3 regions of the Shewanella sp. SM95 genome follow, and region 1 is predicted to be linked to each of the others. Evidence: predicted binding sites of a transcription regulator. Region 1 holds the regulator's gene; each other region holds the start of a gene.

What was found. The regulator LexA, encoded in region 1, represses DNA repair genes until DNA is damaged. The targets are predictions, from matches to a motif close to TACTGTATNNNNATACAGTA.
Region 2: a site for LexA is predicted at 2,114-2,133, ahead of dinG (ATP-dependent DNA helicase DinG). Genes of this name have one in related genera too.
Region 3: a site for LexA is predicted at 2,603-2,622, ahead of L5M29_RS17030 (YebG family protein). Genes of this name have one in related genera too.

What each region holds. Positions count from the first base shown of each region.
Region 1 is NZ_JAKKSE010000014.1:90,097-95,864, reverse strand. Features, by position in the region: gene ctaD (cytochrome c oxidase subunit I) at 1-585, opposite strand, end outside; gene coxB (cytochrome c oxidase subunit II) at 595-2,127, opposite strand; gene L5M29_RS15345 (cell division inhibitor SulA) at 2,531-3,043, opposite strand; gene lexA (transcriptional repressor LexA) at 3,040-3,660, opposite strand; gene plsB (glycerol-3-phosphate 1-O-acyltransferase PlsB) at 3,821-5,768, shown strand, end outside.
Region 2 is NZ_JAKKSE010000001.1:558,875-564,642, reverse strand. Features, by position in the region: gene L5M29_RS02470 (DNA polymerase II) at 1-2,019, opposite strand, end outside; gene dinG (ATP-dependent DNA helicase DinG) at 2,157-4,229, shown strand; gene L5M29_RS02460 (sulfite exporter TauE/SafE family protein) at 4,239-5,012, shown strand; gene L5M29_RS02455 (primosomal replication protein) at 5,003-5,671, shown strand; gene L5M29_RS02450 (DUF2057 domain-containing protein) at 5,681-5,768, shown strand, end outside.
Region 3 is NZ_JAKKSE010000017.1:52,762-58,529, forward strand. Features, by position in the region: gene L5M29_RS17015 (PqiB family protein) at 1-1,189, opposite strand, end outside; gene L5M29_RS17020 (paraquat-inducible protein A) at 1,176-1,793, opposite strand; gene L5M29_RS17025 (paraquat-inducible protein A) at 1,795-2,427, opposite strand; gene L5M29_RS17030 (YebG family protein) at 2,634-2,933, shown strand; gene L5M29_RS17035 (GAF domain-containing protein) at 2,951-3,409, shown strand; gene proQ (RNA chaperone ProQ) at 3,690-4,319, shown strand; gene prc (carboxy terminal-processing peptidase) at 4,348-5,768, shown strand, end outside.

The DNA of each region.
Region 1 (5,768 bases):
TGTCATGCCTGGCGCGCGTAAATTCACTATGGTCACAATCACGTTGATTGCGCCCATGATCGAACTTATCCCCATGATGTGAATAGAAAATACAAAGAGCGCCGTGCTATCTGGACTATAAGTTGTTGATAGTGGTGCGTAGAAGGTCCAACCAAAGTTAGGTCCGCCACCTTCCATAAATAGCGAACTGAGAAGGATAGTGAAGGCGAAGGGGAGTATCCAAAAACTCCAGTTATTCATCCGTGGCAGCGCCATATCGGGCGCCCCTATCATCATAGGGATCAGCCAGTTAGCGAGCCCTGTAAAGGCTGGCATTACCGCACCGAATACCATGATCAGCCCATGAACAGTTGTCATTTGGTTGAAAAAGTTGGGCTCGACCAATTGTAATCCAGGTTGAAAGAGTTCAGCGCGGATCACCATGGCCATAGCGCCACCGGTTAAGAACATAATGAAGCTGAACCATAAATACAAAGTACCTATGTCTTTATGGTTGGTGGTTAGCAGCCAGCGCATGATGCCCTTTGGCGCACCATGATGATGGTCATCATGGGCTGCGGTTTGATCTTGAGTCGTAGTGCTCATCATTATCCCCTACTGTCCATGACTTGCGATATCAGCAGGTTGCACTGTATCGCCGGTATTGTTATCCCAAGCATTGCGTTCATAGGTAATGACTGCTGCAAGTTGCTGTGGGCTAAGCTGTTTGCCAAATGCCTGCATAGCCGTGCCCGTTTTGCCGTGCATCACAATATCGATGTGATTGGCGACTGGTCCAATGGCGATAGCACTACCCACTAGCGCGGGGAAGGCGGGTGGTATTCCTGCACCTGTCACTTGATGGCAGGCAGCACAGAAGGTCGCGTAGACAGTTTCACCTTCGGCCATGAGGGCGTCATGGCTGAGTGTGGGGAGGCTTGCGGGATCGATTGCAGCTGAGACGTCTGCAGGTGCGGGTGTCGGAGTTGTACTGCTTGGTACCGCGGCGGATGTTTGTGCAGAATTGCCGTTCATGTACTCGTTGACGTCTTTGGCTTGCACTGCATCGCCAGTATTATTGCCCCAAGCATTCCGCTCGTAGGTAGTCACTGCCGCGATTTCTTGTGCGGTCAATTGCTTACTAAACGCTTGCATGGCAGTACCCGTTTTACCGTTGAGCACAATTTCAAGGTGACCGCTGAGTGGTCCCGTTGCAATCGGGCTACCTTTAAGGGGCGGAAATACGCCTTGCAACCCTTCACCATTGGGCTGGTGGCAGGCTGCGCAGTGCCCGAGGTAAACTTGTTCACCTTGAGTCATCAACTCTTCTTTACTTAGGGTTTGTGATAAAGCGGCTTGAGCGGCTTCAGCCGCAGCACCTGCGGCTTGTTTCTGCTCTGTTACCCAAGCCTCAAACTCGGCTTCAGGTAACGCTTGTACTACGATAGGCATAAAACCATGGTCTTTACCGCAGAGCTCGGCGCATTGACCACGGTAAATGCCGGGTTTGTCGATGCGAGTCCAAGCCTCATTGATAAATCCAGGGTTGGCATCTTTCTTAATTGCAAAGGCGGGTACCCACCAAGAATGGATGACATCCTCTGAAGTCATCAGAAAGCGGATTTTGCGGTTTATCGGTAGAACGAGCGGTTTATCGACTTCCAATAGATAGTTTTCACCCTTGGTTTCGGTGCCTTCAATTTGTGCTCTGGGTGTTGTCAGTATGCTATAAAAATCAATATCTTGATCGAAATAGCTGTAATGCCATTTCCATTGGGACCCCGTGACTTTTACGGTGAGATCGGCGTTGCTGGGATCTTCCATTGCGATTAAAGTTTTTGTCGCTGGAATCGCCATTAAGATCAAAATGATAAATGGCAGAATCGTCCAAGCGATTTCAACTTTAGTGCTTTCGTGAAAGTGGGACGCGACAGCGCCTTTGGATTTTCTGTGGTTGATCATGGCGTAAATCATGACGCCAAAGACCACTAGGCCTATTGCGCAGCAGATATACAAGATGGTCATGTGCAAGTGATAAACCTTGCCACTGATCTCGGTCACGCCAGGGGTCATGTTGAACCGCATGTCCGCGGCGGTCAACGGTGGTGCGAAAAGCACCACGAGTAAACAATACAACAATTGCTTCACAAGACTTCTCCTCTGCCAATTGCGAATAGCAACTACAAAGAAGAGCAACACAGTAAGTCTCAACTCTATGCAAACTCTTCAGTTCCCAAAAAAGCTTTTTTGACTTCAACGTGCGTTGGCGGCTGTTACTTTTAATCAAGTATTGTTACTGCTGGTAATTAGCCACGCTGGCACATACTGCTGAAATAAATCTGTTCTCTATTTTTAGTGGCGCTTCGAGTTCGATAAATACTCGATTCATTGACCACGGAAGGTGATATATCACCACCGACTTAACCAACCATACTTGCTGTTTAAATATTGATCAAGATCACTTATTTATCTAATTATCTGAAAAATTGCCAAAAAAAAGCCTCACATTCATAGGTGAGGCGGCTTTCAAGGTAAAAAATTAAATGAATATTTAATGTACAGCGCTAAAAAAAGATTGCTGACCGAAGAGATTGCCTTGCTCAATGCGTACGTCGGCATGTAAGTGACTGTTTACGTCTTCAAGCACTATACCCATAGCTCGGGCACTTTTAGCCACGATTTGTAGGCGTCGATTATCCCGCGCATCTAATGATTGAGTCCAAGTAATGACTGCACTGGACGTACCACTTGTTAGGGCTTTTTCCATCGCCCACAGGGTTTCGACTTCATCTTTAGCATGTACCAGCAAAACTCTATCCATACGCACACCTGCGCTAGCGAGTGTTTGCTTGTAGCCAATACTTGGAGGGTTGATGAGCACTAACCAACGGCCCTGTTGGCTTAACTGAGCGAGTTGTGCACTCAGATGAATTAATTCTTGGCGACCTTGAGTCTTGGTTGGCATACAGGCGATAGGCGCATGGTGCCAGTCATAGTCGGCATCACGGACTTCATCGAGCCACAAGCCCGGATGGCGGGGGGCATTGCCAAGTAGTTTATTCATAGCCAATCTCCATTACGGATCACACCGACGGCGAGTCCTTCAATTGTTAAACTTTGGAAGCCTAAATCCACTTTAATCGGGGAGTAATCTTCATTTTCGGCATGTAGATAGACTACATTACCTTTTTTTTCGAAACGTTTAACAGTGACATCGTCATCGACTCTAGCGACAACCACTTGACCATTTCTAGCTTGTTCTACTTTATGAACTGCCAGCAAATCACCTTCGAGAATACCGATATTTTTCATGCTGTCGCCCTTTACTCGCAGTAAAAAATCGGCGGCGGGATGAAACATGCTTGGGTCGACTTGGTAGTACTGTTCAACATGTTCTTGGGCGAGGATAGGTTCACCCGCGGCCACTTGGCCGATGAGCGGTAAACCTGTTTCAGTCAAATCTTCGATTTCCGCAGGCAGACGAATGCCTCGAGATGTGCCTGGCATGATCTCAATGCAGCCCTTTTTTGCCAACGCTTTAAGATGTTCTTCAGCCGCATTGGCGCTCTTAAAACCTAAACGGGTTGCGATTTCTGCCCGAGTGGGTGGCATGCCAGTATCGGCAATATTTCGTTTAATTAGCTCTAAAATTTCAGCTTGGCGTGGCGTCAAAGGTCTCATGGTGTTTCCTGTTTTTCTATACAGTTACTGTTAGTATATACAGTATTATTTGCAGCGCAAGTATTAACCACTTTTTAGCTATGTTGGAGAGAATTAGCGAATATTGCCCATAGTCTGGTATTCTATCGGGCTAGTAAACGCACTTAATTGCATAAGAATAATGCCTAAACACGACTCTCTTTGGTTGAAATCATTACGTTGGATCCAAAAACACTTAGTGCACACTATTGTGGTGCCTCAGGATCCCTTTGCCGATCTGAATCTGGATGCTTCCAGACCCCTTGTTTATGTGATGAAAACAGAATCCCTCAGTGACATCGCTGCTTTGAGCGAAATAACGGCTAAGTTAGGCTTACCAAGCCCTTATGAGCCTCTAGTGGCTAATGGTGTGACTGCGCCTCGGGTTGTCTGTCTTCAAGGACGTAAGCCACTGTTTGGCGAACGTGCTGGTAATGAGCCTTTCCTCGAATGCTTTATGCGTTTGTTAGCCGTGCATAAGGAACGTCCTGAATTGGATATTCAACTGGTGCCCGTGAGCTTGTATTGGGGTCGCACGCCAGGGAAAGAAGACGACACTATGAAGGCGGCCGTATTTGAGCGGGAAAACCCGACTTGGTTGCGCAAGTGCTTGATGATTCTGTTCTTAGGTCGACATAACTTCGTGCAGTTTTCGAATGCCGTATCCCTGCGTTACATGGCTGACGAACATGGCACCGACATGGGGATTGCCCATAAGTTAGCACGGGTTGCGCGCGTGCATTTCCGTCGTCAACGTAAGGTAATGACAGGGCCTGTGCTGCCAAACCGCCAAGCACTGTTTCATTCGTTACTCAAATCTGAGTCGCTGCGCAAAGCGATTCAAGAAGAAGCCGCCAGTAAAAAGATTTCTGAGACCCAAGCGCGCGAGACGGCTATTGAGTATCTCGATGAAATCGCTGCCGATTACTCAGACAGTTTAGTGCGTATTGCCGAGCGTTTTTTAACTTGGCTGTGGAACAAGCTTTACAGCGGGATCAACATTAAAGGCGCCGAGCAAGTTCGGCAGTTACACCACGATGGCCACGAGATTGTTTATGTGCCTTGCCATCGCAGCCACATGGATTACCTGCTGTTATCGTATATTTTGTATTATCAAGGCATGGTTCCGCCGCACATTGCTGCCGGCATTAACCTCAATTTCTGGCCCGCGGGACCTATGTTCCGTCGCGGTGGTGCCTTCTTTATCCGCCGTAGTTTTAATGGCAATAAGCTGTACACCGCAGTATTTCGTGAGTATTTAGATCAGCTGTTTGCTAAAGGTTATTCGGTGGAATACTTCTCCGAAGGTGGCCGTTCACGTACTGGCCGTCTGTTGGCGCCGAAAACTGGCATGATCGCCATGACGATGAACAGTGTGCTGCGCGGTATCGAGCGTCCAGTCACGCTAGTGCCTGTGTATTTAGGCTATGACCATGTGATGGAAGTGGCGACGTATCATAAAGAGTTAAGTGGTAAGAAAAAGAAAAAAGAATCTGTGTGGCAGGTGTTTGGTGCGATTCGCAAACTTGGTAATTTCGGCCAAGGTTATGTGAACTTTGGCGAGCCGATTACTCTGCAAAACTTCTTAAATGAGCGCGCGCCAAACTGGCGTACTGAGTTGGCCGATGATCCTGAGCAAAAACCAAGCTGGTTAACGCCAGCGGTAAACGTGCTGGCGAATCGAGTGATGACGAATATTAACGATGCGGCGGCGGCGAGTTCGGTGACCTTGACGAGTTTAGTGTTGTTGGCCACAGATCAAAATGCCTTAGAGCGCAGTCTGCTGGAACGTCAGCTTGATCTGTATCTGACTCTACTCAAAAAAGTGCCTTACACTACTTATACTTCGGTTGCCGAAGGTGATGGTAAGCATTTAGTGCAGCAAGGTTTAGAGCTGAACAAGTTTGTTGTTTGCGCCGATCCTTTAGGTGAAATTGTGTCTATCGAGACGAGTCAGGCAGTGTCTATGACTTACTATCGTAACAATATCATCCACTTATTTATTGTACCGTCATTAATTGCGAGTTGTTTAACGCATAATGAGCAGATCCCGCGTCAGCAAGTTGTGTCAATCGTTGCCGATTTTTATC
Region 2 (5,768 bases), on a different contig from region 1:
GCGCACTTGCTCCATACCTTTAAAAGTAAGCTCAAGTTCATCGCTCGCATTGCGCCACGCGCCAACATAACGTTTTTTACTGCCTTCTAACGACCCCCTTAAGGTCGGCATAAAAAACTGCTCATAGTGGCGTTCAAACTGTAACTCGAGAAAACTCTCAACTTGATGATCTTCAGCGATCTTAGCCTGCCACTTAGCATTAATTTCCCGCGCCAGAGTGTTACCTAAGGCGTTAAGGTCTGAGAGATCAGGCTCGCTGCCAAGCCAGACAAAGGTCGAATCCGTATCGCCGTAAATCACTTGATAGCCCATCTCTTCTATCCATGCGCGGGTTTGTTTCATGATTTGATGGCCACGCATAGTGATCGAACTTGCTAACTTTGCATCGTGGAAAACACAACCTTGAGAACCTAAAACCCCATACAACGAGTTCATGATAATTTTTATCGCTTGAGATAACGGCGCATTGTGCTCACTTTTGGCCTTTTCGCGCTGCTCAGATAATGTTTGGATAAGCTTAGGTAAAATGGGCTGTTGCCGACTGAAACGGCCACCGAGAAACCCCGCAACACAGTCAGACTCGGGCAATTGCAAACCTTCAATTAATCCCTTAGGGTCAATCAAAAAAGTACGAATAATGGAGGGATATAGACTTTTAAAATCGAACACTAAAATATGCTTATAAAGTCCCGGTACAGAATCCATCACATAGCCACCGGGGCTTTCGATCCCATCACTCGCAGGAGCATCGGGAGCGACGTAACCTGCTCGATGTAGATGCGGTAAATACAAATGATTAAATGCCGCCACCGAAGCCCCAACCCGCCCCAACTCTAAACCTGTTAGTTCAGCTCGCGCGAGGGCGAACTCCCATAATTGAGTATGACTAAAAATATCCCACACCAGACGGCTGTCAGTAAGATTGTAATGCGCTAATGCTTGTTTGTGGGCCTTAAACAGCTGATCAATTTCTTCAACGCGATTATCCACGTTATGAATGGCCTTGCCTTCACCTAATAATTTCCGCGAAACAAATTCCAACGAAAACCGCTCAAAATGATAGAAAGCGGCTTTAAGCCAATCGATACCATCGAGTACCACACGGCCCGGTAAAACTAAGGTTTCTGGCCGAAATTTATTATCGACTTTCCACTCAAGCTTTGCCCCTCCGCGGCCAATGGTGAGCGGAATACGGTGTAATAATGCCCGGCGTGACAAGAGTGCGAGGTCAAAACTCACCACTGACCAACCTATGACAAAGTCAGGATCAAACTCATGGAACCACGCGATTAATCGATGAATGAGTGCAGCCTCATCGGCCACCCATTCAATATATTCGGGAGAGTTTGATTCAGCCTCACCCACCATAATCACTTTTTCATAAGTCTGCTTGAGACTGTCTTGCTCTTCGTCTCGGCCACTGTATTGACCATATAGTGCAACTGAATAGAGTAAACCTTCAAAGCTGCATTCAAAATCCAGTGAAATACAGCGCAAATGTACAGCCGTTAAAGGGGCAATACTCTTAGCCCGCTCGGCGATAAACACGGGCAGCGAGTTAGCCTCAAGACTGTCGCTAGTCGGCGCGTGTATGTTACTCGTCGCAGAGAAATGCCCTAAAAATGCCACATCCAGCGCCACAAACCGCTCGATTAAATAACGCTGTTCGGGGCGAATGTCGGCTTCAAATAAAGGGATGTCGGCATCTTTAGCGATGCGCTGTAAGGTACGTAAACTATTGCTAGATTTAGCATAAACACCACTAACCGCACCGCCTTTAAAGCTTTTGAGTGCTAACGGTACAAACCGCAATGCTTGACCCGGCGTTTGCAACTGCAAAGCCGTGACATCAGTTTGATGACAAAAACAAATGTGTTCAGTGCCTTGCACTTCCACCAGCACAGGGCCTTGGGCGGTAGCCAGATAATACTGCAACACTAAACTCCCATGACGATGAATCGCATGGCGTGTTAAGACTCGACCTTGTACACTAACGGCCGCGGTAGCCTCTGACTTCATCGCATGGGTTCCCAAATCGCATAGCTAGTCAATTTAGATGGTTCCTCAATTTAAATGCCGCCAAATGGCAGAAAAGTTTCTTAGGCTATGCAATCACTGTTATTATGTACAGCATTAATTCGATAAAGTAGTGACGCATGTTACCTGACAATGTAAAAACCCAGATCCGCGCCATCTATAAGGATATCGCTACCGCCTTGCCTAATTTTAGGCCGCGACGCGAACAAAACTATATGGTGGCGGAAATCTCTAAGACTCTCGCCGGCGACTATGATAAAGATAGGCGCATCATAGTGGTCGAAGCAGGCACAGGGATCGGTAAATCATTGTCTTACATCCTCGGTACCATTCCACTGGCATTAGCGAGCAAGAAAAAGGTCTGCATCGCTACAGCAACCGTCGCTTTGCAGGAGCAATTACTGCATAAAGACTTGCCCTTCTTCCTTGAGCAATCCGGCTTAAATTTCCGCTTTGGCCTAGTAAAAGGTCGACAACGTTATGTGTGTCTATCGAAACTGGCGATGCTCATCGGTGACGACAACAGTACACAAATGGCCATGTGGCAAACTAAACCAGACAATAGCCAAGTGACTATGATGCACGGCCTGTTAAAAGACTATAACGAAGGTCGCTGGAACGGCGAAATCGACACCTTAGCCGTGCCGCTGCCCGATCACCTGTGGCAACAAATCGCCTGCGACAAACACAGCTGTCATCGCCAAGTCGCCAGCCACAGAAATTGCCCGTTCCATAAAGCCCGCGAAGATGTCGATACCTGGGATGTACTCATCGCCAACCACAGCTTGTTATTCGCCGATTTAGAGCTAGGTGGCGGCGTGATTTTGCCCGATCCAGAAGACGTATTTTATGTTATCGATGAGGCACATCACTTACCGATTGTGGCGCGGGATTTCTCCAGTGCACAGGCCACGCTGAGGGGCGCATGCGACTGGCTCGAAAAAATTGGTAAAACCTGCGCCAAGTTACAAAACCAAATAAAGAGCAACAATATCATTGCCCCCGCGCAGGCGATGCAAGATCATTTAGGCGATCTTATCGCCCAGCTCAATCAAGTGGCCCACTATTGCGATACTCAGACCAAACACTTTGCCAATCCTGAAAACCGTCTGCGTTTTGAGCACGGCAAACTACCAGAGTCATTACTCATTCTGGCTGAAAACCTTGCAGTGACCTCTAATCTAGCCCTCAAACAGTTTAATAAAATGCTGTCACTGCTGGCCGAAGCGATTAAAGATGGCGATATTCCTAAACATCAATCCGAAGCGCTATTGGCCGAAACCGGATTTATGCTGCAAAGGCTCGAAAACCTGCAGAAATTGTGGAGGATGATGGCCAAGGAAGATAAGCACAAAGGCGCACCTATGGCGCGCTGGGTCGAGCTCATCACAGGTAAACAAGTGGATTATCTGTTTAGCGCCTCGCCTATCGAAGTTGGCTTTATGCTGGAATCCATGCTGTGGCAAAAAGCAGCGGGCGTAGTTTTATGTAGCGCTACGCTGCGCGCACTCAATAACTTCGACCATTTTGTGCATCAAGTCGGTTTATCACTCAACGATGGCAGCCGTTATTTAGCCTTACAATCGCCCTTCGATTATCCTAATAACGCGACACTTTATTTACCCAAAATGCGCACTGAGCCGACGGATGATGCCTATACGGCAGAACTTGCCGAGCAAATCGTCACCCTGATTGAAGGAGAAATGGCCACCTTAGTGTTATTCGCCTCCTACTGGCAGATGGAAAAAGTGGTTGAATTACTTGAAGGTAAACTCACCACAGAGCTGCTTATTCAAGGCAATGCGCCACGGCAACAATTGTTAGAAAATCATAAAGCTAAATGCGATAAGGGCGAACCAAGCATCTTGTTTGGCACCGGCAGTTTCTCTGAAGGTCTCGACTTGCCCGGCGATTATCTGACGAACTTGATCGTCACTAAACTGCCCTTTGCCGTGCCAACCTCGCCCGTTGAGCAAGCGCACGCAGAATATGTCAAAGTCAAAGGCGGTAATCCCTTCTTACAACTGACGATCCCAGATGCTTCACGTAAGCTTATTCAAAGTTGTGGTAGATTACTGCGTAAAGAGCAAGATTATGGCCGAGTGACCATTTTAGATAGGCGGTTAGTCACTAAACGCTATGGCAAGTCCTTACTGGATGCCTTACCGCCCTTTAGACGTGTTATAGAGTAGGATTAAAATTTGGAGTTGTTACTCGAGCCCAGTCATTGGGCCCTGTTGGCAGTCATAGGTCTTATCGCTGGATTCATTGATGCCGTCGTGGGTGGCGGTGGCCTATTGTCGATCCCCGCACTGTTAACCTTAGGCATTGCGCCGCATACCGTATTAGGCACCAATAAGTTAGCCGCAAGCTTTGGCTCTTTTATGGCGGCTTGGACCTATTATCGCAAGCACCTCTTTAAACCCTCGTTTTGGTACATGGCTTTTATCGCCACCTTTATCGGCGCGGTATTGGGCAGTTTTTTAGTCTATTTAGTCGATACCCAATGGCTCGAAAAAGTCCTGCCGCTGCTGATCATTGGCATCGCCATTTACAGTTTAGTCAGCCCCAATGCGATGTCAGACGTTAACTGCCAAGCACCAACCAGCAAGCCGCCAGCCAAGCAACAATGGCTACAGGGACTGGCTTTAGGCACTTATGACGGTTTTGCTGGCCCAGGCATTGGCGCATTTTGGACTGTCACATCCGGCTCTTTGTATAAACTGCCTTTACTGCACAGTTGCGGCCTCGCCCGTGCGATGACCTTCACCAGCAACTTGACCGCATTGACTATCTTTGGCTGGCTTGGGCAGGTAGAGTGGCAAATAGGTTTGTGGATGGGATTGTGCATGATGTTAGGCTCATTTATCGGCGCCCGCTGTGCGATTAAATTTGGCATGCCCTTTATCCGTCCACTGTTTATTTTGATCGTGCTAATGATTGCAGCGAATTTGGCATGGAGCGCATGGTTGTGAACACCCAACAATTAATGGTGATGCTGAAGAATCAGCTTAAAGCCTTAGAACAAGAAGTGCTGCAACACGATAATCGACTCGCCCCGCCGCAGCGTAAACTTCTGCAAGAAACGGAGCGTTTTAATCACTCGCTGTTTGTCCAACACGGCGCCCAACTCGGCCCCTGTATTGAACAAATTCGTAGCAGTATTATGCAGCTCGAAAAACAAATTAAGCTTAAACTCGCCCCCCAGACCATTGCCCTGAGCTGTGAGCGGATCCAAGATAGATTTACCGCAGTCAAACGAGCCTTGCTGACCACTTCTATCGACATTAAGTCTAAAACTCAGCAGCGTGCCAGTAGCCGTGCCCGTTTTGCACAACGCCAGAATCAGTCTCACCAAGCCAGTGGTTTCGATTGGATCGCCAATAACGTGATGCAAAATAGTCATGAGATCTACGAAGAATTGAACAAACATCTGAATTGGGCGAAAAAATTTGAACAAAAAATTGAAGAAATGGAATCAAAACTTGAAAACTGTCATAGTGCTGACAAAATAAAATTGCAAAATGACATCCTTTTGATGCATCGTCGTCTAGGAAAATGCAGGCAAGCTATTAGTTATATAGAAGATCGCATTCAAATATTCGAACGCCCGTATCAGAGTAATAACCGTTAAGGAGTAACAATGAAATCACTTTTGCCAATTAGCAGCCTGCTAGTATTACTCGGATCTGCCTCAGCCTTCGCTGCAGATCTGAACATTCCTATGTCAT
Region 3 (5,768 bases), on a different contig from region 1:
TTTCGGCTGAGGTTAAGGTCAAGAAACGCTTCTTCGATTGCAGTAAATCAGGTGCCTTTGATTGTAAGGCAAAGCTGCTTGGTACCGCGCTTTTGGTGTTGATGCCTGGCAGGAAGTTGATCACGCTACCTGTCAGTAAGCGTTCTGGATTCTTAATGCCTGAGAGGGAAATATCAGCACCTTCAAGCCAAAACACGCCGTCGTTAGTTAACAGTGAACCGTATTGAGGTTCAAACTTAGCCACGGCTGTAACACCATTGGACGTGAGTTGTTTACTTAAAATACTGCCAATGCTCATGCCGCGATAAACGATACGAGTGCCTTTGTCGACACCGTTAGCGTCAGCCATGGTTAGGTTTATTTCTATGCCGCCAAGGGCAGTGGTTTCTGAATCATAAAGCGAAAAAACGTCACCGTTTTTAGCTATGTCTGCTTTATCGTCAGAGCTGAAACTCACGCCGCCAGCCAGAATGGATGCCAAACTCTCTGAACTGACTTTAACTCCAGTTAGTGAAGCATCAATTTTGACGCCAGAAACATTCCAAAAGTGAGAATTTTTCTTCACTAATCGCGCGTATTGCTCTTGAATGAAAGCGCTGATAATGACTCTTTGATTGCCATCTAAACGATAGCTGACCACGCTACCCACTGGGATTTGGCGGAAAAATATTGGCGAGCCAACATCGAGCGAACCGAGTTTATCGGAGGTCAATTCGACCATCACACCTTCTGAGCCGATTTGCATCGGCGGCGGTTGGCGTTCTGCCTCGAAGAAGGTTGATGCATTGCCTTTACCGGGTTGAATAGCAATGTAGTTACCGGAAAACAGCGCATCTAAGCCTTCAACACCTGTAATACTTGCTTTAGGTGTGACAAGCCAGAAGAGGGTTTCTTTATTCAAGAAAGGCTTAGCGCGGTAGTCCATCATGACCTTGACGTTCACGCCTTTGAGATCGTCATCTATGCCAATGTCTTTCACTTTACCGACAGTCAAACCTTGGTATTTGACTAAGGTTTTACCCACATCAATCCCTGTGGCGCTCGGAAAGTGAATTTGAATTTCAACCCCCGATTCTTTAATGCTCTTAATGCCCAGCCAAGCACCTAATGCCAACGCGACAATAGGAAGCAGCCAAATGGGCGAAAAGAGTTTTTTCTTTACAACTTTCGGCGATTCAATTTGTGTCATCTTGAGGTTCCAATCGATCCCAGAGTAAACGAGTGTCTAAAACTTTTGCGGCTAACTGAGTTAACAGAATAACCAAGGCAAATGCGGTAGCCGCAGGCGCGGGTTTCGCGTCGAGTAATTGTCCCATGTTCACTAATGCAACTGTGATTGAGATGACAAATAAATCGAGCATTGACCAGCGGCCAATCCATTCGATGATGTGAAAACCCACCATCAATTTCTTTTTTGAAATCGGAATGTCAAAGCTGATCGCACACAGATAAATGGATAAGCCGATGATTTTAATCCATGGTACTAAAATACTGGCGGTAAACACTATGATGGCAATAGGCAGCATATCTGAATGCACTAAATGCAAAATGCCTGAAAAAATGGTGTCGTGCCGCACTTGCCCTTGATTGGTCAGCATAGTGATAGGGTAAATGTTGGCTGGCACCAGTAAGATGGCAGCGGTAATCAACAAAGCCCAACTTTTTTGCAGGCTGGAATAGTCTCTGACGTGCAACTCAGTTTCACAGCGCTGACAGTGCGTGAGTTCACTGCTGTTGAGTTGGCGACACACTTTACAGAGACATAGGCCGATATCTTTACCTTGTTGTTTCATATCAGCTATGACCTTCCAATAACGTCCACATATGTTCTAAATCGTATTCTCTTTGTAGAAACAAGGTCACGAGAAACAGCATAGTGAAGCAAAATGTGCCCATACCAAAATAAATGTCCGAAAAATCAGATAGCTGAAATGATGAAACTAAGAAGCTGATCACATAAATTTCCAGCATAGTGAGCTGCGATAAGATACCATGAAATTTTAATAACTGCTTCAATGAGTTACGCCAAAAAAGGCTACTCAATCCCCATTTCACAATTAAAATCTGTGTCAATATCGATAACAGTAATAAGCCAGGGCCTATCACCGCGGCGGCAAGTACGGCGACACCTACAACCCAATAGCCTTGGTCAAATACTGCAAATGCCCCTTGGAAAACCGTGGTAGTACGAATACTGCCGAAAAAGTGGATCTCGAGTACGGGTAAAAAATTGGCTGGGAAATAAAACACTAATGCAGAAATACATAGGGCTAACATACCATTCACAGAGCAGTATGGCGTGTCATAAAGTGCAGTGCTGCAACGAGGACAGAGTGCTCTAACGCCGCTAGGCAAGGCACGTTTGCGGACTGCTAAATCGCAGGAACGGCATAGGGTTACTGAGTTTTCTGCTGCGTTTTCATGCATATAAAAATATATATTAGCCTAATAGGAGTAATAACAGCGAGATCGGTGCAAAGTGTCGTGCTAGTTAGCTGTTAAGCCACGTCTAGCGCTTTATAATCTTGGCAACGAAAGTACGCTAATAATATCAGATTAATCAGAACACTTGCATCACAAGTTCAATCTATGTCACTCTAGTTACTGTATATAAAAACAGTGCGAGGGCAGTCATGGCAGTAATAACACAGTTTGTCGTGGTCAGAGAAGGGGTTGAAAAGATGACATTCACATCTAAGAAGGAGGCTGATGCCTACGATAAGATGCTCGATATCGCCGATAACCTTATCCCCTTCATTCAAAAAGCTGATTTGGGTATAGATGAAAGTGTGGGCGAAAAGCTCGCATTCTATTTTGCTAACAATAAAGATGAGCTGACGAACTTGCTTAAAGGCGCCGTTCAGGTTAATAGTACGCCAACGAATCCGCCTGCAGCGAAAAAAGCGGCTAAAAAGACCGAAGCAGCAGAATAAAATTGTTAGGAAATGTAATGAAATCGAAATTTTATGAGTCACTTAACCGTCAAGCCTTGGCCTTGTTGGAAGGGGAAGACGACCTTGTTGCGGCTATGGCGAATTTTTCAGCCTTGCTCAATGATAATTTAACTGAGCTGAACTGGGTGGGATTCTACGTCATGCGTGGCGAACAACTAGTATTAGGCCCGTTTCAAGGTAAAGTGGCTTGTACACGCATTCCGTTAGGAAAAGGTGTGTGTGGTACAGCAGCATTCACTAATCAAACTCAGCGAGTGGCCGATGTCCATCAATTTGATGGTCATATTGCCTGTGATTCTGCCAGTAATTCTGAAATCGTTGTGCCAGTTCGTGCGCAAGGTAACGTGGTTGCCGTGCTCGATATTGACAGTCCTATCTTCGATCGTTTCGATGAAGAAGACCAAAAGGGGCTGGAATTACTGGTTAAAAGTTTTGAAAACTGCCTATTTGATTAATTTGCGTACAATAACGCATAATTCATAGTCGCAATCGGTGGCGTGCGCCTTATAATATGCGCCTGCACGCATTAAGCTGGTTTGATTGGCATGCAATGAATAAGCTTAGTGTTTTGAGCTGACAAAATTTGTTAAGGTATATTTTTTAACTTTAGTAAACGCGGCTAGGATGCTAATTTGTACGTTGACTCAATATTGAGTTTAACGAAGATAAACGACATGTAAGAAGCTGATATATATCACCTCGAATCGATGTCCCTTTTTGACTGTGGAAGTAATGATGGAATCAACAGAAAAGTTGACCGACACCAATGCAATTTTGGCGTATTTGTATGAAACATTTCCTTTGTGCTTTATTGCTGAAGGTGAAACTAAGCCATTAAAAATCGGATTGTTTCAAGATTTGGCTGAAAGGTTGGCTGATGATTCTAAAGTCAGTAAAACTCAGCTCAGAGTTGCCTTGAGACGTTACACCAGCAGCTGGCGCTATTTAAAGTGCGTTAAAGCGGGCGCACAACGCGTAAACCTGGATGGCGAACCTTGCGGCGAGTTAGAGCAAGAGCACATTGATCATGCTCAAGCCATGTTGAAAGAGAGTCAGGATAAGGCCAAAGCGAAACGTGCAGCACTTGCACCTAAGCCTGCGGCGAAGAAAGCACCTAAAAAGGTGGCTGTTCCTCAGCGTCCTAAAACTGAGCGTCCTGCTAAGCCTGCACCAAAAGCTGCAGCGCCAGTCGTCAATTATGTTCAAGCACAATTGACTGATTTAACGAAAAAACAACGCGTCAATGTTAAATTAGGTATGACACCCGTAGCCGGTGTGATTACTGACATTAACAAGGAAGATATTCATGTTCAGCTTGATAGTGGCCTAACGATTAAAGTTAGAGCAGAACATATCCTGCTGTAATCATTTATTAAAACGGAGTAACTTGTTGATGCGAAAACTCACTTTGGCTACCTCGATCGCCACTGTTTTTGTCGGATTCTCGGCTTGGGCCGTACCACCCACGATTCAAATCAGCGAGTTACCCACTCTCAAGCAGGAAGCGCAACATAAGGTTGCGAGCAAAAGGGTAACGGACTTATACACTCGTTCGCACTATCATAGATTCAATCTTGATGACGCCTTTTCTGCGCAAATTTTTGATCGTTATCTACAGCAGTTGGACTATCGCCGCAATGTGTTAACCCAAGCGGATGTCGATAGTTTTAAACCTTATGCAACCCAATTCGATGACATGCTTAGTTCTGGTGAACTTGAGCCTGCCTATAAAATGTTTGATATCGTCCAAAAGCGCCGCTATGAAGGCTTTGTCTATGCTTTATCTCTATTAGATAAAGAGATGGATTTTTCTGCGCCCGGTGATGCCTATGAGTACGACCGCGATGAGGCCGCATGGCCAAAAGACCAGACAGAAATTAATGAGTTATGGCGTCAACGTGTTAAATACGATGCACTAAATCTTAAACTCACAGGTAAGCAATGGCCTGAGATTGTTGATATCCTCCAAAAGCGTTACAACAACGCTATTAAACGGTTGATTCAAACTAACAGTGAAGACGTGTTTCAAGGCGTGATGAATGCCTTCTCTCGTAGCATTGAGCCACATACAAGTTACCTTTCACCACGCAATGCTGAACGTTTCCAAATGGAAATGAACTTGAGCCTTGAAGGCATTGGTGCTCAACTGCAACTCGAAGACGATTACACTGTCATTAAAAGTTTAATTACTGGCGGCCCTGCTGCGGGCAGTGAAAAACTGTCACCGGAAGACAAGATTGTCGGTGTCGGTCAAGAAGGCGGCGAGATTGTTGATGTGATTGGTTGGCGTTTAGATGACGTAGTTGATCTGATCAAAGGGCCTAAGGGCAGTAAAGTTGTACTGCAAATTTTACCGAAGAAAGGCGGTTCGAATGCTAAGCCATTCGACGTTACCTTAGTTCGCGACAAAATTCGTCTTGAAGACAGAGCTGCAACCTCTAAGGTGATTGAACCTAAAGACGGCGAGTATGCTAATCGCAAAGTCGGCGTGATCCAAATTCCTGGTTTTTATATGAATTTGTCGCAGGACGTTGAAAAAGAGCTAGTGAAGTTAAACGACGCCAAAGTAGAAGGCATAGTCATCGACCTTAGAGGTAACGGTGGGGGGGCATTAACGGAAGCCGTGCTGCTGACGGGACTCTTTATCGATATGGGCCCTGTAGTGCAAATTCGTGATGCCGATGGACGAGTGTCTGCGCATCGTGATAACGACGGTAAAACCAGTTATGCAGGACCATTGACTGTGATGGTTGACCGTTACAGTGCTTCAGCCTCTGAAATTTTTGCTGCCGCATTGCAAGATTATGACCGTGC